2 regions of the Shewanella zhangzhouensis genome follow, and region 2 is predicted to be linked to the other one. Evidence: predicted binding sites of a transcription regulator. Region 2 holds the regulator's gene; the other holds the start of a gene.

Region 1 (10,190 bases), 540 kb from region 2:
TGATGCATGGGCCAACCATTGATGATGCTGTAAGTTGTCTGGGTGTAACGGTTTTCCATGAGCCGCCACGTATTCGGGGCTGGCCACCAACTGCTCATCAAAACTGCCAAGCTTAATGGCCCTGAATTCGGAATCCTCCGGCCAACCGGCCTGAATGGCCACGTCAATTTGATGTTCAAGCAGGTTCAGCTTGCTGTCCTCAAGCATCAGTGTGAGGCGAATGTTGGGATAACGGCGATGAAAGTCGCCGAGAAGGGGCAGCAGCGTGTGTTCACCCAGGCCAACCGGCGCAGTCACCCGAAGGCTACCGTGAAGATGCTCATCCGCCGGGCGTGTCACGGCCTCGGCCTGCCTTGCCAGCTGCAACAGCTCGCCGCAATAATGGAAAAATTCCCGCCCATCTTCGGTTAGGCTGATACGCCGGGTGGTGCGGTGAAGCAGCTCGCAACCCAAACGCTCTTCCAGCTTTTTCAGGTGCTGGCTCACCATGGAGCGGCTGATCCCCAACACTTCCGCGGCCATCGTCAGTGACCCTTGCTCTACAACCGAAGCAAACACCAACATGCGATACAATTGTGAAGCGTCCATGGGCGACCTTTTGTTAAGTTTGAATTACCAAAGATATAAGTAAATCACTCATTATCCAATTTCGCCACGGGAATAAACTGAGCACCTCATTCATACCAACCCTGAGGTACTTAAGATGATCCTGATACTCGGCGCCAGTGGTGAACTGGCTACCCTTACTGCCAATGCCCTGAAAACTCTTGGTAATACCGAAACTGTACGACTGGGCAGCCGCTCACCGGACAAACTGGACCCAGCACTCGGCCATGCCGTGTTTGCCGACTATGACCAGCCAGATTCACTGGATGCGGCCATGGCGGGAGCAGACAAGGTGCTGTTTATTTCCGGTAATACACCGAACGATATCAGACTCGGTCAACATTTGCGGGTTATCGCCGCAGCCAAAAAGGCCGGGGTTGCCCAGCTGGTATACACCAGTTTTCAATCACCCTCACTGGACAGCGCCTTCAGTTTTGGCGCAAGCCACGCCGCCACCGAGGCAGCCATCAGCGTGGCAGCCATTCCCGCCACTGTGGTGCGCAACGCCTTTTATGCAGAGCTGCAACTCATGGGCCTGGGCCACACACTGGAAACGGGCGTACTGACCCATGCCGCTGCGGAGGGACGCTTTGCCCCCGTGAGCAAACAGGATCTTGCCGAGGCGCTGGCGCGAATTTTGATGACCGATGGCCACACGGGCAAGACCTATGAACTGACCGGCCCTGAACTCCTGTCCTATGCCGATATCGCCGCCCTGCTTGGACAGCTCAGTGGCAAAGCCATCAGCACCCACCTTATCTCGGCCGAAGCCCAAATCGATGGGCTGCTGAAAATGGGATTACCGGCATTTTTAGCCACGGCACTCGGCGGCGCCAGTCGGGCCATTGCCGCAGGGGAATACGATAAACGCAGCGATGATTTAGCCCTGCTGCTTGGCCGCGCACCCACTGGTTTGGCTGCCGTCATCAAAGGAGCGTTGAAGCCAAACTGAGTGTGCAAGTAAACTGGCAAAGCCATTCACAGATTCAGGGAAGTCCATGAAAATCGAATCCTTTGCCAGTATTTATCAGCGCGCCGCCGAGCGCAAAGGCGGCGCCGATGCGCTGGAAGCCCTGCTGCCGCAGTCGTTGTCGGCCGACGAATATCAGGAGTATTCCGATGACCGCCTGCTGTCGGCCATGAGCAAACAGATATTTCAGAGTGGCTTTGTGTGGAAGGTAGTCGATGCCAAGTGGTCGGCCTATGAAACCGCGTTCTTTGGCTTCGATCCGCTTAAAGTGCTGCTGATGTCACCGGAGCAGCTCACCGCACGCGCAAGCGATCCAGCCCTTATCCGCCATGCCAAAAAGACCCAGGCCATTTATGACAATGCCCTGATGATAAAAGACATTGCCGCAGAACATGGCAGTTTGGCGCGTTACATTGCTCTCTGGCCCGGGGAAGAGATCACCTCGCTGTGGCAGGTGCTCAGGAAGCGTGGTGCGCGGCTTGGGGGCAACACAGGCCCCTACTTCCTGCGCGCCACAGGGAAAGACACCTTCCTACTGACCTCAGATGTTGAAGGTTATCTGAGGGCAACAGGCCTGGTGGATGCCGGGATGGCCACTCAAAAGGGGCTGACCCAGGCTCAGGCCGCCTTTAACCACTGGCAGGCTGAATCGGGCCGGACGCTGGCACAAATCAGCCGCATTATTTCCTGTGGTGTGGGTGACAACCGGATTTAAAACGCTTTACTGATCCCAACCACAAAACGATCGTCAAAAATCTCGGTTTGGGTACCGTAAACCTTGTGATCTGAGCCCACAGTGCTGCCGTGGTATCTCAGGTCCAGGGTATAGCCGGCCCAGGTTTTGGAGACGCCCAGGTTCCAGTGACCCCAGCCCTCGGCACCTTCACCGTCCAGGTCCTGATACCCAACAGAGCCTGACAGCTGAACACCGTTGTCCAAGGAATAGCTTGGGTGAATGGCATAGTTAACCCCTTGCCAACCGGCGACACCAAACCAGTCATCAAGGGTGGGGGTGACTTCCAGCTGCATGTTCAGCTGGCCGAACTGTTTGCCGACTTTCATCCACAACTCGGTGTAATTACTGTAGGAGGCGCCGGGATACAGGTAGGAAAACACCATCACATCATAGGTGAAACCTGAATCGCCAAATGCACCGGCCTTGCCGATAAAGGGCCCTGTCACCACTTCCAGATTCGGATCGGCAAACTTGATATTGGAGCCGAAGAAACCGGCATACCAGCCGGCATCATTGCTCCAGCTCAGGGTGCCCTGAATGGCAGGCACGTCGCCGTCCATGGTTTCCGATTCGCCACGGAATACGTAGTCGCTGGCGATGGTCAGTTTGCCCCCCAGGGTGCCGCCGAATACCTTGGCTTCCTGTGCCATCACACCGCTGGAACACGCAATGGCGGCCATGGCCAACAAGGTTTTATTCAATTTCATCATCACTGCCTCTTAATGTGGGTTTTCCCGCTGAGGGCAATGATAAGGACGGGTTATGAATGGCCTTGATGAGGCGCGTGAACAGCTCGCGACAGTTTATGAAGAAATATGAACAGCTGTTAACGGAGGTTACCGACTGACTTTCTCATAAACTCAAATGTTAACAAATAGCTAAATACATGCAAATAAACGAGATTTTTGCATTCCTTTACAAATTTAAGCCATTTGCTGACTTGAGCTGCCCCATCCTGTGTGAGATAACTGACTGATCATAAATTTAGTATTAAAAATGGGCGATTTGTCTGGGTATCGTGAGCTTTTTATCCGCACATCCCCGTTAGCCCAGACACAAAAAGGAGATTTCAATGCGGCAAATGTTAAAAATTGCCTCGGCCATAGGCATGGTCTTGTGGGTCAGTGCCTGCCAGGAAGATGCTCAGCAAGCTGCCAATCAGCAGCAAATGCCCCCCATGGAAGTCGGCACAGTGCAGGTCACTGCTGCACCCCAGAACATCATGGTTGAACTGCCCGGCCGCAGCCGCGCTTTCCTCGAAGCCGAGGTTCGCCCCCAGGTTTCCGGCATCATCATGGAGCGTAACTTCGTTGAAGGGCGTGAAGTGAAAGAAGGTCAGTCACTCTACAAAATCGATGACGCCACCTATAAGGCCACCCTCGAAAGCGCCAAGGCCGACCTCGCCAGCGCGCAGGCTTCATTGGCCAGCGCCAAGGCCCGCGCCGCCCGCTACGAAAAATTGGTGAAAACCAATGCCATTTCCAAGCAGGACTTTGACGAAGCCGATGCTGCCTACAAGGAAGCGCTGGCCCGGGTGAAGGTGGCCGAGGCCCAGCTACATACCGCCAATATCAATCTGAATTACACCGAAGTGCAGGCCCCGATTTCTGGCCGCATCGGAAAATCGTCCGTAACGCCAGGCGCGCTGGTCACCGCTAATCAGGGGCAGATACTGGCCACCATTCAGCAGCTGGATCCCATTAATGTGGATATCACCCAATCCAGCGCCCAGCTGCTGGCCCTCAAGTCCAAGCTAAAAGCCGGTAAGCTGCAGGCGGCCGATAACGCCGAAGTGCAACTGGTACTCGAAGATGGCACCACCTACGAGCACAAGGGCAAGCTGCAATTTGCCGAAGTGAGCGTGGATGAAAACACGGGTTCTGTGATTCTGCGAGCCGAATTCCCCAACCCAGACAACGTGTTGCTGCCGGGTATGTATGTACGCGCCATGCTGAACACAGGGGTGGATCCCAACGCCATTCTGGTGCCGCAAAAGGCCATTACCCGCAACACCCGCGGTGAAGCCGTGGCCATGGTGGTGAACGCCGAAAACAAGGTTGAGGCCCGTACCGTGACCACAGCGGAGGTTATCAATCATCAGTGGCGTATTACGTCAGGGCTGAATGCCGGCGATAAATTGATTGTTGAAGGGCTGCAGAAAATACGCCCCGGTGCACCGGTCACTGCCACCGCGGCGCAGGCCAAGTAATTGGCCAAGGACCTCAGGAACCCGCGAAATTCAGGATTAAGCTATGGCACGTTTCTTTATTGATCGACCCATTTTTGCATGGGTGATCGCGATTTTGGTGATGCTGGCAGGGGTATTGGCTATCAAAAGCCTGCCCGTGTCCCAGTACCCGAACATCGCACCACCCACTGTGGTGATCTCCGCCAACTACCCAGGCGCCTCCGCCAAGACGCTGGAAGACTCGGTCACCCAGGTGATTGAGCAGCGCATGACGGGCTTGGATCACCTGCGTTATATAAATTCCACCAGTGATGGTTTCGGTAACGCCGAAATCACCCTGACCTTTAATGCCGAGGCCGATGCCGACATCGCCCAGGTACAGGTTCAGAACAAACTGCAATCGGCTATGCCTCTGCTGCCGCAGGAAGTTCAGGCGCAGGGTGTCAGGGTGAACAAGTCCACCTCGGGCTTTTTGATGGTACTGGGCTTTGTGTCGGAAGATGGCAGCCTGACCAAAAACGATATCGCCGACTATGTGGGCTCCAATGTTCAGGACCCCTTAAGCCGGGTTGCCGGTGTGGGTGAAATTACCCTGTTCGGTGCGCCTTACGCCATGCGTATATGGCTGGACCCACTGAAACTGACCCAATACAGCCTGACCACGCAGGACGTGATTGCAGCGATTCGCGAGCAAAACGCCCAGGTGTCAGCAGGTCAGCTCGGTGGTGCGCCTGCGGTACTGGGCCAGGAGCTGAACGCTACAGTATCGGCCCAGAGCCGTCTGGAGACCCCGGAAGAGTTCCGCAAGATTATTCTCAAGTCAGATACCAGCGGTGCCAAGGTGTTCCTCGGCGACGTAGCCAGGGTTGAGCTGGGCGCCGAAAGCTATGTGGTGGAGTCGTTCTACAACGGCCGCCCGGCTGCCGGTATCGCCATCAGCCTGGCAACGGGAGCCAACGCCCTGGATACCGCGACCCGGGTGCGGGAAAAAATCGCCGAAATGAAGCCCTTCTTCCCGGCGGGCCTCGAGGTGGTTTATCCCTACGACACCACGCCCTTCGTTAAACAATCCATCGAAGGCGTAGTGCACACCCTGCTGGAAGCCGTGGTACTGGTATTTGTGATTATGTACCTGTTCCTGCAGAACTTCCGCGCAACCCTTATCCCGACGATTGCCGTGCCTGTGGTACTGCTGGGTACTTTCGCCATTCTGTCGGCCTTTGGTTTCTCCATTAACACCCTGACCATGTTCGCCATGGTGCTGGCCATCGGTCTCTTGGTAGACGATGCCATCGTGGTGGTGGAAAACGTTGAACGTGTGATGCAGGAAGAAGGTCTGGGGCCGGTTGAAGCCACCCGCAAGTCCATGGATCAGATCACCGGCGCCCTGGTGGGTATCGGTCTGACCCTGTCGGCGGTATTCGTGCCCATGGCCTTTATGTCAGGTTCAACCGGGGTGATTTACCGTCAGTTCTCCATCACTATCGTGTCGGCCATGGCGCTGTCGGTACTGGTGGCCCTGATCCTGACGCCCGCCCTGTGCGCCACCATGCTCAAGCCTCTCAAGCCAGGCCATGCCCATGGTCAGCACGGCTTCTTTGGCTGGTTCAACCGCAGTTTTGAAAAGATGACCTCGCGCTACGAGGGCAGCGTTGCCGCAATCCTCAAGCGCTCAGCCAGGGTGATGGCGATATATCTGGCATTGGTGGTCGCGACCGGCTGGATCTTTATGCGTATGCCCACTGCGTTCCTGCCCGATGAAGACCAGGGCATCCTCTTTGCCCAGGTGATCCTGCCCACCAACTCCAGCCAGGAGTCCACGGTGAAGGTGCTGGAAAAGATGGACAAGTTCTTCCGCGAAGAGGAAAAGGACAACGTGAACTCTGTGTTCTCGGTGGCCGGCTTCTCCTTTGCGGGCATGGGTCAGAACATGGGTATTGCCTTCGTTGGCATGAAAGATTGGGCCGTGCGTGAAGGCGCGGGGCAGGACGTGTTCTCGTTGCAGGGTCGTGCCATGATGGCCTTCTCCCAGATTAAAGAAGCCTTCGTGTTTGCCTTTGCGCCACCGGCAGTGATTGAACTCGGTACCGCCAACGGTTTCGACTTCTACCTGCAGGACAAGAATGGCCAGGGTCACGCCAAGCTGCTGGAGGCCCGTAACCAACTGCTGGGCATGGCGGCACAAAATCCCAACCTGGTGGGCGTGCGCCCCAACGGTCAGGAAGATGCGCCCATGTACCAGCTGGATATCGACCATGCTAAACTGCGCGCTCTGGGTGTGGATATCTCCTCGGTGAACAGTGCCATCGCCACCGCCTGGGGCGGCAGCTATGTGAACGACTTTATCGACCGTGGACGGGTGAAGAAGGTGTATGTACAGGGCGATGCCGAGTACCGGATGCAGCCTGAAGACCTGAACACCTGGTATGTACGTAACGCCAAGGGCGAAATGGTGCCCTTCTCGGCCTTCGCCACCGGCCGCTGGGACTTTGGCTCACCACGTCTGGAGCGCTTCAACGGCTTGCCCGCCATGAATATCCAGGGCGCCACCGCCCCTGGCTACAGCACGGGTGATGCCATGAATGACATCGAAAAGATTGTCGAGCAGTTGCCACCGGGCTTTGGTGTCGAGTGGAACGGCCTGTCCTATGAAGAGCGACTCTCAGGCAACCAGGCTCCGGCCCTCTATGCCCTGTCGATTCTGGTCGTGTTCCTGGTACTTGCGGCCCTCTATGAGAGCTGGTCAGTGCCCTTTGCCGTGGTGCTGGTTGTGCCGCTGGGGATCATCGGTGCCCTGCTGGCCATGAATGGACGCGGTCTGTCCAACGACGTGTTCTTCCAGGTTGGCCTCTTGACCACTGTGGGTCTGGCCACCAAGAACGCCATTCTTATCGTGGAATTCGCCAAAGAATACTATGAGAAGGGTGCGGGTCTGATTGAGGCCACGCTGCACGCAGTAAGAGTGCGTTTGCGCCCCATTCTGATGACCTCGCTGGCCTTTGGTCTGGGGGTTGTACCACTGGCCATTTCCACCGGTGTGGGGTCGGGTGCCCAGAACGCCATCGGTACCGGTGTGCTCGGCGGTATGATGAGTTCGACCTTCCTTGGTATCTTCTTCGTGCCGCTGTTCTTTGTGATTGTTGAGCGTATCTTCAGCAAGCGCGAGAAAAAGGCACAATCCGGTGCGGAGGCTGGCAAACACTGAGTCAGTGGCGCCATCGAATAGCATGAAGCAACAAGCCCCGCACTGCGGGGCTTTTTATTACGGCTGGGGTGTTGGGCCTGGTTGCGCTCAGGCAACGCGCAGCGGAATTTCCATGGCATTGTCACAGTGTCGCACTGCCTGCCCCACCATTTCATCGTATGCACTCTCCTGACGCAGTACAGTCTGGCGAACCGGCAAGCCCTCAAGCAGCGCCTGCATCTGGCACAGATTCAAACTCCTGAGCATGCGATCCTCTTCATCGGTGACATACAGTTCAGCGCCGTCTATCACCACAGACAGCTGGTAAAGGGACATGTCCAGCGAGTGAATGCAGGCCTTATCGATGCAAGGCAGAACTTTCAGGCTTGAAAAGCGAATTGTCATGGCAAGGCTCCTTGGCTTGGGTTGCCAGAATGGATACGCCGCCAACGACTGAATGGATTAAAAAATAAACCCCGCGTTGGGCGGGGTCTTAAAAGGCTCGGCTCAGAGGGCTGATACGGCTTTTCTTGGATTGGCTGCCTTGCCCGGCATCACAGAACGATTCTTGTGGCCGGCGACTGCCTCGGCTTGCTGCACTTGTGGATTGGCAACCTGCTCGCTGCCTGTGGTGGCACAGCCGCTGGCAAAAATAACAAGGAGCGCTGCAAAAGCGTACTTCATGGGTGTCCTCGAAATGAAATCTGACATGCTTATTTGAGCCCGTGGGCGTTGCTGGCTTTGACGGCTCCCGGCGGCCAACGTCTCAGGCGGCGTTCTGTTCAAAGCACCCGGCGACCTGCAGGGCGGGCGCAATTTACAGCGCATCCGCTCAAATGTCGAGCGAAAAACACCATCAATTGCTCATATCTCATACTGCAAAGGAATAGTTAACACAAACAGTACGCTATGCTGTTTTTAACACATCAAATAAGCCATTGAAATTGGGCATTTTGCCAGCATTACAGCCCCGTATGGCGCGCAATCGCCAACTCGTCGGCAATACCAAAAATAAAGCCGAGATCGGCAAAGATCGCTTCAATGGGATCTTTAAAATCGATGGGCTTTTCATGGTCCTGGTCGTGGGTAAAAAAATCCCGCGAGGTGGGCACACGGATAAGCAGCTTGTTGTCTTTAAAACAGGCCTCAAGCCCATGGCCAAAGTGGCTGTCGAGCTCGATGAAGCGCTCCATCATGCCGGGGTTCAGCAGATAACGGGCTTCCACCTGATCCGAGGCAAATACCTCAAAATTCGCCTCAAAGCGGGGATCTTCCAGCTTCACCCTGTCGAGCCCCCGCTGCCCCAGGCGGAGCCAGAAGCCGCCATCGCGCACCACCCGGGTGGTGCCCCTGAAGGCTTTTTTCAGGGTAAAAGCCAGCAATACACCTTTGAATTCCAGCTCGTACTTATCGTTGTTTTTCTTTTCGTAAAAACCCACATTGAAGAACTCGAACGGCACCCCGTGGTGGCTGCCCTTCAGGTGGCTGAAGCAGCTCGATTTATCGTGCTTGGGGAAAATGCCGAAATCTTCATAGGCTCTGTGCTGGCCGGTAGCCTCCTTGCCCCACTTGAGGACAAAGTCATTGCCAAAATACGCCAGTACCCTGGGATAAAGCCTGTCCATGCCTTCATCCATAAAATTGGACAGTTCGTTGCCCGCCCACCAGGCCAGCGCGGCCATGCCAAGCATAATGACAAAGGCCAAACCAAAGCCGATGAAAATCCACGGTGATGGCAGAACGCCAAAAAACCCCAGGACACTGCTGCCAAACGACAGCAAAATCATCGGCCAGAATAACCGGGTGACGGGTCTGATTTCCGCCATCCGCGCCTGCTGACGGGCCACAATGGGCCCGCGCCTTGCCTCCAACTTTTTACACAACGGCCAGATAAATTGCTGATAGTGTTTGGAAAATGGCTTTCGATGCTCGAATGGAATATTAAAGTCTGAGGTGGCCATCTGACTCCCTGATGGTCTGAGATTAACAACGCCCACTTCCGGGCTGTGGATGTTACTTGGGCAGCTTGGCGAGCCAGCGATCCAACTGGTTGGCAAATGCCTGGCGGTCGGCCTGTGACAGGGGCGCAGGGCCACCACTCTGGATCCCGCTGGCACGCAGGGTTTCCATAAAATCACGCATATTCAGCCGGGCCTTGACGTTTTCAGCGGTATAAAGCTCGCCACGGGGGTTGAGGGCCAGCGCACCCTTGGCAATCACTTCATCCGCCAGCGGAATATCGGCGGTGATCACCAGCTCACCTTTGCTGACGCGTTTGACGATTTCGTTGTCGGCCACATCGAACCCCGACTCCACCCTAATCGACTTGATAAAAGGTGATGGCGGCACACGCACACTCTGGTTTGCCACCAGGGTCACTGTGATTTGTCGCCGCTCGGCGGCACGAAAAAGCACCTCTTTAATCACCGATGGGCAGGCATCGGCATCGACCCAAATTTGCACAGAGACTCCGCAAACACAGACTGTATATGGCACGACTCGCTTT
Region 2 (10,190 bases):
TCAGATTTGTGGTAAAGCACCTGCAAGTGTCCTTCCAGGGCAGATTGGAAGCGCCCCAGCAGCGCGTGAATCCTGTCGTTGAAGTGTCTTTCTTTATTGTCGAGTATGCAGATGGTACCGAAGGGGGTGTTATCGGGCCAGAAGATGGGCAGGCCACAGTAGCAAATCATCCCCAGTTTGATATCCGGGTTATTGGCCCATTTGGGGTCTTTGAGAGCGTTGGGCACCTCCAGCTGTTGCCGCTCACGGATCACGGTTTCGCAATAAAGACCGTGACCCAAGGCATCCCGGGCGTGGGGAGCATAGGGGTTACCGGCCGAGCGGCTGCTGGAGAACACCTCAATGTCGTCTTCATGGATACGCATGATAAGCGCTGATGGGCATTCGGTGATGTCGGCCACCAAATCGACAATCTCCTGCCAGCCACCCAGCATGGCTTCGGGGACACTGATGGTTTTGGTATTTATCTGTGGCATTTGCAGAACGCTTATCCCTGATGGTATTGAAGTTCCGTATCGCGGGGGCATGCCCGCGCCAGTCCCATTCAGTGTAGTTCACCCACAGCGGTTGCAGCGTAACGCTTTACCTACGAAGGCGTTGCAGGGAAAGGCCTGGAAGGTTTATTGTCCGGTACAAGACTGGCGGGTTTAACCGAGGTCGGCGCAATATCCGGTCGTAGCATGACAAAGCTGTTCAAGTAAAGCTGTGCAAGCACCGAGCGGGGTGAGAGAGAATCACCCCGACTCGACGGAATCGGGGCAATGATTTGTCTGACTGCCACTGCGCGGTAGTGCCATCTTGCCTCAGCGTTCCCCGTTAACCGGGCGCCGGGTTTAGACAATAGCGCCTGAAGATAGCTCAGGCGTTGAAAGTTTGTAGTTTGGAGATTTCCTGTCGCAGTCCGGACAGTTTCATCTCGAGGGCTTCTATTTCCTGCTCGAGCTTGCTGCGACGGCTACTGCGGGATTGATGTGATTCCCGGATCCATTTGAGCAGGGTCTTGCTGGCGATGCCGTGATCCCTGGCGACTTCAGATGGCAATCGGCCGCCCTCGAGCACGGCGGTAACGGCTTCCTGACGCCGGCTCTCGTATGCTGAGGACATGATCATAATCCTGTCCTCCTGAATTTGACCTCTCGTCCCAGTTCCCACTGACTGACGCCAGCAGACCCAATGTAGTGCCACTCTGATTTCAAGTGGTTAAATACAGATGTCAGGTACTTCATGTTCGACTCCTTTATTCAACACCCACAAAGAGGTATGCAACTTTGATGTCAATTTGCTAATGGCATTAATATCAAATGTTTATGATTTATTTATGTCAGCGTCAGTGGCGGATTTGCCTGATTTGAGGGCAAGGTGCCCCAAGTTGGTGCCCGGGGGAGATAGATGGATAAGCATTGGGCAATCGCTCGGCGTTCAGTTGCCTGTCATCTTGCAGTCGTTATACTGGCCGCAAAAATGACAAGAGGTATTTCCATGAACAAGAAAGCAATTTTTACCCTGACTGGCGTATTTGCCCTAGCGACCATGGTCACTGGTTGCAGCACAGTGAACCCCTACACCAATGAACAGCAAACTGCCAATGCCACCACAGGCGCCATCATAGGTGCCGTTGCGGGTGCGGCCGTGGGCGTAGCCTCTTCCAGTAAGAGCGACCGCGGTAAAGGCGCGCTGATAGGTGCAGCATCGGGTGCGGCCGTGGGTGGTGGTATCGGTTATTACATGGACGTGCAGGAAACCAAACTGCGTCAGCAGCTGCAGGCCAGCGGCGTCAGTGTTACCCGCAATGGTGACAACATCATTCTGAACATGCCAAATGACGTGACCTTTGCCGTAGACAAGACTGATCTGAGCCCCCGCGCCATGCAGGTATTGGACTCAGTTGCCCTGGTGGCGAAGGAGTACAGCAAGACCCGTTTGAATGTACTGGGTTATACCGATTCCAGCGGCGCCGACAGCTATAACCTGCGTCTGTCTCAGGTGCGAGCTTCAGAAGTGGGTAACTACCTGCTGAGCAAGGGCGTTGCTGCCGCGCGTGTTTCCACTCAGGGCATGGGCGAAGCCAGTCCCATCGCGTCCAACGCCACCGCTGAGGGCCGTGCTCAAAACCGCCGCGTAGAAATCATCCTCACGCCTATCGGCTAAAACTGATATTGCGGGAGTTAAAGGGAGGCTTTGCCTCCTTTTTTATTTGCCTCAGCGCGTTATCAGCGGGTCAACCCAAAGTTTGATAGGTCGCAGGTTGTGATCCGCCTCCTTGCCTCAGAGGCGCTACTGGGGTTTGCTTGAACTTCTTGTTACCAGCTCCGTGAAGGCCACCCCGGCCTTCATCCTCATCTATATCACGGAAGAAAATGAAAAAATCCATACTGCTCATATCCATACTGGCTTCCATCGGCAGCGCCATGGCCGCCGAACCTCTGGAACTTCGCGCCGCTGGCAGCCTCAAAGCCGCCATGGGCGACATAGTGCAGGCCTTTGAGAAAGACACGGGTCAGGCTGTTGTGGCCCAGTTTGGTCCCTCCGGATTGCTGCGGGAGCGTATCGAGTCCGGTGAAAGCGTTGATCTGTTCGCTTCAGCCAATATGAAACACCCACAAACCCTGCAGGCCAAAGGCATGGGAGACAAGGTACAGGCTTTTGCCCGTAACCAACTCTGTGCGCTGGCGCAGCCCGAGATTGCGTTGACCCCGGCAACCCTGCTGGAGCGCATGTTGTCAGCCGATGTGCGTGTGGGTACCTCTACGCCCAAGGCCGACCCCTCCGGTGACTACGCGTTTCGGGCCTTTGAGTTGGCCGAAACCGTTACACCCGGTGCCGAGACAAGGCTCAAAACCAAGGCACTGCAGCTCACGGGTGGACCAAACAGCGCCAAACCGCCCAAGGGCGTCAATCCCTATGCCCACGTGATGAAGACCCGTCAGGCGGATATCTTCCTGACCTACTGCACCAATGGTCGCCTGGCCCGCAAAGAATACGCCGAGCTGCAGCTGCTGCATTTACCGGAAAACCTGGCTGTGGGAGCCGACTATGGGCTTTTGGTAATAGATGAGCGCGCAAGGCCGTTGGCGGACTACATTTTGTCTCCTGCCGGACAGGCCATTCTTGGCGATTATGGGTTTGCCGCGCCACGCTGATTGTGTTGCCGGACTTGCAAGATAAAAAATAAATCATTTAAATGAAAAGTAACTTTTTATCCAGGAGTCCGGCGCTATGGGTCATCCTCGCGGAGTAGCAATGGCAGTGGAGCGTCTTGGCGACAATGTGCGCTTGCTGTCGTTGCAATACCAGGATCACGCCTTGAAGCTTTCGCTCAATATCGAAGGCCAATGCTGTGAGCTGTCATTTGAAAAATTATTGGGGTTCAGAGTGTTGGATGAGGGCGACCTGCTGGAGTACTGGGCAGAGCTGAGCCTGTCCAACGGTTGGTTGTATGAGGTGTCTGAGGGGGGCTGGCTGGAGCAGGAAAGCCTGCGCAGCGGCTTTATGGCCAGCAGCCACCATGCACCTAGAGAGTTTTTGGTAGTGACCCAGAAGGAGTGTATCTCAGTGCTCACCCTGACGCAGCAGCCTCAGGTGCGCTGGTGTGATTGCCAGCAAGTCATGGAGTACACGCCATAGCCCGGTGACGCATCAGCGCATTAAAAATGCCGTCGCCAAGCCCAGAAAGGCAAACAGCCCTATCACATCTGTGACTGTGGTCAGCACCATACCACCGGCCAATGCCGGGTCTATTTTCAGTCGTTTAAGCAGCAAGGGAATGCTGGCACCGGCGAGTCCTGCCACCGTCATATTGATCAACATAGCCCCGCCTATCAGTGCTCCCAGAGCCAGATCGCCTTTCCACAACCAAATAGCGACAAACACCAGGACTGACCAAAGCAGGCCGTTGAGAAAACCAATGGCAAGCTCCTTGCCGATAAGCCAACGGGAGTTACTCTGGCCTATATGGCCCAGTGCCATCCCCCGAATCACCAACGCCAGGGTTTGATTGCCGGCCACGCCGCCCATGCTGGGCACTATCGTCATCAGGATGGCAATGGTGGCGAACTGCTCCAGGGTCGACTCGAACAGGTTACTGACCGACGCGGCCAGCAGGGCGGCGAACAGATTAACGGTAAGCCACAATGAGCGCCGGAAACTGCTTTTGAGCACGGGGCCAAAGGTATCTTCATCGTCATCCATACCGGCCATCCCCATCATTGAGTGCTCGGCATCTTCCCGAATAACGTCCACCACATCGTCGATGGTGATACGTCCCAGCAGTTTACCTTCTGCGTCTATTACAGGCGCTGACACCCAGTCGTGGCGCTCGAACAGGGCCGCAGCCTCGGTATCCGACATGGTGGCGGGAATGCCTTCGATATCAGCATCGATAAGCTCACGTATGGGCATGGAGGGGTTGCAGGTGAGCAAGGCGGTAAGCCTTACCGCCCCGAGCAGAACATCGTGCCTGTCTACCACATAGAGCATGTCGGTAGCCTCGGGCAGGGAGCCGAGCTGGCGCAGATAGCGCAGTATCACATCCACATTCACGTCGGGGCGTATGGTCACAGTGTCGGTATTCATGATGCCGCCGGCGGTCTCTTCCGGGTAGGAGAGAGCCTGCTCGGCGCGGCTGCGGTCTTGAATCGACATGGATTGCAGCACCTGCTTGTAGAGGCTGTCGGGCAGGGAACGCAGTATGTAGGCCAGATCGTCGGTGTCCAGACCAGCGGCTGCACGGGCTAAACGCGCCGGACTCATCTGGCGGATAAACTTGTCTTTTATCTCTTCGCCGAGCTCTTCGAGTACCTCACCGGCAAGCTCAGGGTCGATAAGTTGCCACAATACCTGGCGGGTACGGGGAGGGGAGGATTCGAGCACCAGCGCGATATCGGATGCGGCCATGTTCAGCAACATCTGGCGCACATGCACAAACATACCGCTGCCCAGGGCTTCATTGAGCTGATTCAGCAGCAGCTCAGTTTGCTCGTTATCCAGAAGTTCCACAGCCATCGCTTTCCCCCAAGAGATGAATTGGGGGATATATTAGCAAATTTAATGGGATGGACGAAGCGAAGCCGGGTCAGCAGTCTTCGTCAAAGCGGGCGTTGATCAGGTTACACACGGCATCCATGGCCTGCTCGGCGTCTTCCCCTTCGGCGATAATATGGATGGTCTTGCCCATGCCGGATTCGAGCATCAGGAGACCCAGCACGCTGGCAGCCGAGGCCTGTTTAGCGCCCTGAACCAGAGTCACGCTGGCCTTGAATTCCGACGCCAATACCGCCAGTTTGGTGGCGGCGCGGGCGTGCAGGCCCAGCTTATTGACTATCGTGACGTCACGTTCAAGTTTTGGCATTCAGTTCCCGGTGGCGGGCCTCAACCTTGTGGTGAGAGTTGGCGAAGCGTTTGGCAAGCTGCTCGGCAATATACACAGAGCGGTGTTGGCCACCTGTGCAGCCAATGGCAATGGTGAGGTAGCTGCGATTATTGCGCTCTAAGTGAGGCAACCAGGTTTCCAGCAGGTTTTCGATTTGCCAGATGTACTTGTTGACCAATACCTGACGCTCCAAAAACAGCTTAACCGGCTCATTCAGACCCGTGAGGGGCCTCAGCTCCGGTTCCCAATGGGGATTGGGCAAGAAGCGGGCATCAAACATAAAGTCTGCTTCTGTGGGCATACCATGCTTGAAGCCGAAAGATTCAAAGATAATCACCAGCTCTTTGTCGGTGCGTCCAAGCAGTATCTGCCTGACAGCATCAGCCAGTTCATAAACATTCAGATTGGAGGTGTCCATGAAATGGTCGACCATGTTGGAGATAGGGGCCAACATTTTGCCTTCGAGCTTGATGGCTTCCTGCAAAGAGACCTTGCTGCGGGACAGGGGGTGCAAACGGCGGGTTTCGCTGTAGCGTTTCAGCAGTACCTTGTCGCTGGAGTTGAGGAAAAAGCTGGTGAGCTCTACGCCTTCCGGGAGCCTTGCCAGCTCTTTTTCGAGGGCCTTTTCCTGCTCCGGCATATTGCGGATATCGATGCTGATGGCGACCTTGTCGTTATTGCCCTTGAGCTGGGCAAGCAAGGGCCCAATCAGCTGCAATGGCAAATTATCGACGCAGTAGTAGCCCAAGTCTTCCAGGACCCTGAGGGCTACCGACTTTCCGGAGCCAGAGCGCCCGGAGACTATAACGAGTTTCATCCGATGATTACCTGGTAAAGTTCCTTTTCATCGTGGCTCTTGCGCAGCTGTTTGAGGATCTGCTTGTCATTCAGCTTTTCGGCCATGGCGGCCAGGGTGCTGAGATGTTGCTGACACTGGTCCGATGGCACCAGCAAGGCAAACAGAATGTCCACCGGCTGCTTATCAATGGCGTCATAACCTATGGCTTCTTCACACTTGATAAGCACAGCTAAAGGCTTATCGATAGTGCCAATGCGGCCATGGGGAATGGCAATACCATTGCCAATACCGGTGCTGCCCATTTTTTCACGGGCCAGCAGGCTTTCGAATATCTCTTGAGACGAGAGGGAGGGATTCTGGGCAGCAGCGAGATCGCTAATCAGCTCCAGCACCTTTTTCTTGCTGCCCGGAGTGGCACAGCTAGTGCACTCCGGCGCCAGGATGGTACTTAGTTCCATCGTTAATGTTTGGTCAGTTTCTCTTTGTGTTTAATAACCTGACGGTCCAATTTATCAATTAGGGCGTCAATGGCGGCGTACATGTCTTCATGTTCTGAAGTGGCGAATACCTCGCCACCGTTGAGGTGAAGCTTGGCTTCTGCGATTTGCTGCAATTTCTGAACATTGAGAACAACGTGGACATTATTGATCTGTTCGAAATGGCGTTCAAGCTTGGAGAACTTGCTCTCTACGTAGTTACGCAGTGAATCAGTGATTTCGATATGATGCCCAGTCAGATTGATTTGCATAGACACTTTCCTCCAAAGACCTTGGGTGGGTTATAAACTCTTACGTTGGTTCGACGGTGGGATCAGCATCGCTTCTCGGTATTTGGCGATGGTGCGTCTAGCAACGTTGATTCCTTGTTCTGCCAGAAGTTCCGCCATTTTGCTGTCGCTCAATGGTTTCTTCTGATTTTCTGCCGCCACCAGTTTCTTGATAAAGGCGCGGATGGCAGTAGATGAGCATTCTCCGCCATCTTCGGTCCCGACGTGGCTGGAGAAAAAATACTTGAGTTCAAAGATACCCCTTGGGGTATGCATGTACTTTTGAGTGGTGACCCGTGAGATGGTGGATTCGTGCATCTCTACCGCTTCGGCGATATCGTTGAGCACCATGGGTTTCATGGCCTCTTCACCATACTCAAAAAAGCCCTGCTGGAACTGCACTATGCAATTGGCGACTTTCAGCAAGGTGTCGTTGCGGCTTTCCAGGCTCTTGATAAACCACTTGGCCTCTTGCAAATGCCCGCGGATAAACTGGCTGTCAGCCTGGTTGCGACTGGTGCGTGCCATGGCGGCATATTGCTGGTTCACACTCAGTTTAGGCATACAATCGGGATTAAGCTCTACAACCCAACGGCCATTTTTTTTACTGACCGAGACATCCGGAATGACATACTCATCCTTGGTGCTGGTCACAGACTCACCGGGACGGGGGTTCAGCCCCTGAATGAGGATGATTGCATCCCTGAGTTCTTCTTCCTTGAGGCGGGTTTTACGCATCAGGGTACGGAAGTCGCGGTTGGCAATCAGATCCAAATGGTCACGGATAAGCAGCTTGGCGTTGTCCAGATGGGGGGTATCCGCCGGGAACTGACCAAGTTGAATGAGCAGGCACTCTGCCAAATCACGGGCAGCTACCCCGATGGGGTCGAAGTGTTGAATGCGTTTGAGCACGGCCTCAACTTCGTCAAGCTCGACTTCTTCATCGCCCACGGCCTCGAGAATTTCTTCAAGACTTTGGGTTAAGTAACCCTTTTCGTCAATGGCATCTATGATGGCAGTGGCAATGGCCAGATCGGTATCGGAAAAAGGGGTGAGATTTTTTTGCCACTCGAGATGTTCGTACAGGCCTTCACTGGTTTCGCCCTGAAACGGCATATCATCTTCGCCACGGATCCCGGGACCGGAAACGGGGGCGGCCGTAAAGACTTCATCCCAGGTGGTATCCATTGGCAGCTCGTCCGGCATGGACTGCTGACTGATAGCGTCTGAAGTTTCCAGCGAAGCACTGTCACTGGTGTCGTTTGAGACGGACTCCTGGCTGAACTGGTCGTCAAATTCTTTATCGCCGCCGTCGGCATCAAACTGATCGCTGCCCAGTTCGTCGTCCAGCTCCAACAGGGGGTTGGCGTCGAGGGCTTGCTGAATTTCCTGTTGCAGTTCAAGCGAAGAGAGTTGAAGCAGACGAATGGCCTGCTGCAACTGTGGCGTCATTGTGAGTTGTTGTCCCAGTTTTAGCTGGAGCGACGCTTTCATTGTACTGCGAATCCTTCACTAAATTATTCAGGTAGAAAGCTTTTCTATCAGGTTATCCGGTGATTTACCACCCTGATTATCCGGATATGAGAAGGGGGCTTTGTTAATTAACTATAGCCTGAATTGCTCACCCAAGTACACTGCACGCACCTGCTGATTGTCGAGGATTTCGGCAGGGGTGCCTTCGGCAATCAAATCGCCATGGCTGACGATATAGGCTTTTTCGCACACATCGAGGGTTTCCCTCACATTGTGGTCGGTGATAAGCACTCCGAGGCCACGATTCTTGAGTTGCTCGATAATCTTTTTGATATCGATAACGGAAATCGGGTCGACCCCGGCGAAGGGCTCATCCAGCAGGATAAATCTGGGGTTGGCGGCAAGTGCCCGGGCAATCTCGACCCGGCGACGTTCACCCCCTGACAGTGACATGCCCAGATTGTCACGGATGTGGGTGATGTGGAACTCTTCCAGCAGCTGCTCCAGCGACTCTTCACGCTCATCGGCGTTCAGCTCTTTGCGCATCTGCAGCACAGCCATGATGTTATCGCGCACCGACAGCTTGCGGAAGATGCTGGCTTCCTGTGGCAGGTAGCCAATGCCTTTGCGTGCGCGCAGGTGCATGGGATCCAGCGTCAGGTCATCATCGTTGATGTGTATGCTGCCCTTGTCGCTCTGTACCAGGCCTACCACCATGTAAAAAGTGGTGGTTTTACCGGCCCCATTGGGGCCCAGCAAGCCGACAACCTGGCCGGTATTTACGGTGAGGCTGACGTTTTTGACAACCTGGCGGTTTTTGTAACTCTTGGCGAGATTACTGGCCTTCAGGGTCAGTTGGGTCATTGCTGCTTCTCTTGCTGAGGTTGCTCAGTAGTGCCCTTATCCTGCAGCTCCTGCTGGTAATTTTCGGGCTTGATGATGGTGATAACCCGGTCGTCTTTTTTACCGCTGCTTTGGGAAGTGAGCTGCTGCTTTTCGATATCGTAAACGATGGAGTCGGCGCTGACCTGGCTGCCATCCTGCTCGACCTTGGCATTGCCTTTGAGGCTCATAACGCGACTGTCGATGTTGTAGCTGATTTCGGTGGCACTGGCATGCACGGTACGGCCATCTTCCACCTGCTGGCTGTAGGTGGCTGGGTTACCCTTGGCAAGCAGAATACGTCTGCCGCTTTTCTCGTCGGTGAACGAGCTCAGTTCATCAGCCTTGAGCATCAGGCTGCCCTGGGTCAGGGTAACCGGGCCTTCATAAACGATGCGCTTGTTTTTCAGATCGGCATAACTGTTGGCCGCGGCAATTTTTACTTCCTGGCTCAAATCAAACTTGGTGTTGGCCAAAGCCACAGCGCTGCAGGTGCAAAGCAGCACCAGAATGAGCGACTTATTTAGGTTCATAGGTTCCCTTAATCTTGCTTAAGAGCTTAACTTCTTTGGCATTGAGATCAGCATAGAGGCCATGGCCGCTCAAGTGGAAGTTATTGCCGCTGATAATAATTTCTTTGTCGGAGGTGAGGATCATCGTCTTGAGATCCAACTCCAGGTAACTGGTATTGAGCTGCTGCAGCGGCTCGTCTATGGTCAGGGCCTCAATCAGTACTTCTTCTTCGAGCATGACCTTATCGCTGGCCTTGTCCAGTCTGCCGGTTTTGGCGGTGAGACGCCATTCACCCTGGCCATCTTCGGGAAACAGGGTGTAAACAGGCTGAGTAAACAGAGTTTGCGCATCACCATCGAAGTGTTCCATGTAGGAGGCGCTGACGCGGC

Evidence for each region. The regulator sigma-54, encoded in region 2, starts transcription at its own class of promoters, with help from an activator protein. The targets are predictions, from matches to a motif close to GTTGGCACGNNNNTNGNNT.
Region 1: K0H63_RS19390 (TorF family putative porin) is a predicted target of sigma-54. The motif match lies at 3,188-3,206, and genes of this name have one in related genera.

The regions. Positions count from the first base shown of each region.
Region 1 covers NZ_CP080414.1:4,378,775-4,388,964, forward strand. The annotation lists gene K0H63_RS19375 (LysR family transcriptional regulator) at 1-588, opposite strand, end outside; gene K0H63_RS19380 (NAD(P)H-binding protein) at 704-1,558, shown strand; gene K0H63_RS19385 (DNA-3-methyladenine glycosylase I) at 1,605-2,291, shown strand; gene K0H63_RS19390 (TorF family putative porin) at 2,288-2,962, opposite strand; gene K0H63_RS19395 (efflux RND transporter periplasmic adaptor subunit) at 3,385-4,521, shown strand; gene K0H63_RS19400 (efflux RND transporter permease subunit) at 4,565-7,705, shown strand; gene K0H63_RS19405 (DUF6482 family protein) at 7,793-8,089, opposite strand; gene K0H63_RS19410 (hypothetical protein) at 8,192-8,368, opposite strand; gene K0H63_RS19415 (DUF3137 domain-containing protein) at 8,647-9,645, opposite strand; gene K0H63_RS19420 (YaiI/YqxD family protein) at 9,698-10,147, opposite strand.
Region 2 covers NZ_CP080414.1:3,836,683-3,846,872, reverse strand. The annotation lists gene K0H63_RS16975 (bifunctional diguanylate cyclase/phosphodiesterase) at 1-476, opposite strand, end outside; gene K0H63_RS16970 (transposase) at 859-1,104, opposite strand; gene K0H63_RS16965 (YiaD family glycine zipper/OmpA-like lipoprotein) at 1,480-2,148, shown strand; gene K0H63_RS16960 (molybdate ABC transporter substrate-binding protein) at 2,358-3,140, shown strand; gene K0H63_RS16955 (hypothetical protein) at 3,217-3,624, shown strand; gene mgtE (magnesium transporter) at 3,637-5,001, opposite strand; gene K0H63_RS16945 (HPr family phosphocarrier protein) at 5,072-5,347, opposite strand; gene rapZ (RNase adapter RapZ) at 5,334-6,185, opposite strand; gene ptsN (PTS IIA-like nitrogen regulatory protein PtsN) at 6,182-6,625, opposite strand; gene hpf (ribosome hibernation promoting factor) at 6,628-6,915, opposite strand; gene K0H63_RS16925 (RNA polymerase factor sigma-54) at 6,946-8,427, opposite strand; gene lptB (LPS export ABC transporter ATP-binding protein) at 8,539-9,270, opposite strand; gene lptA (lipopolysaccharide transport periplasmic protein LptA) at 9,267-9,821, opposite strand; gene lptC (LPS export ABC transporter periplasmic protein LptC) at 9,808-10,190, opposite strand, start outside.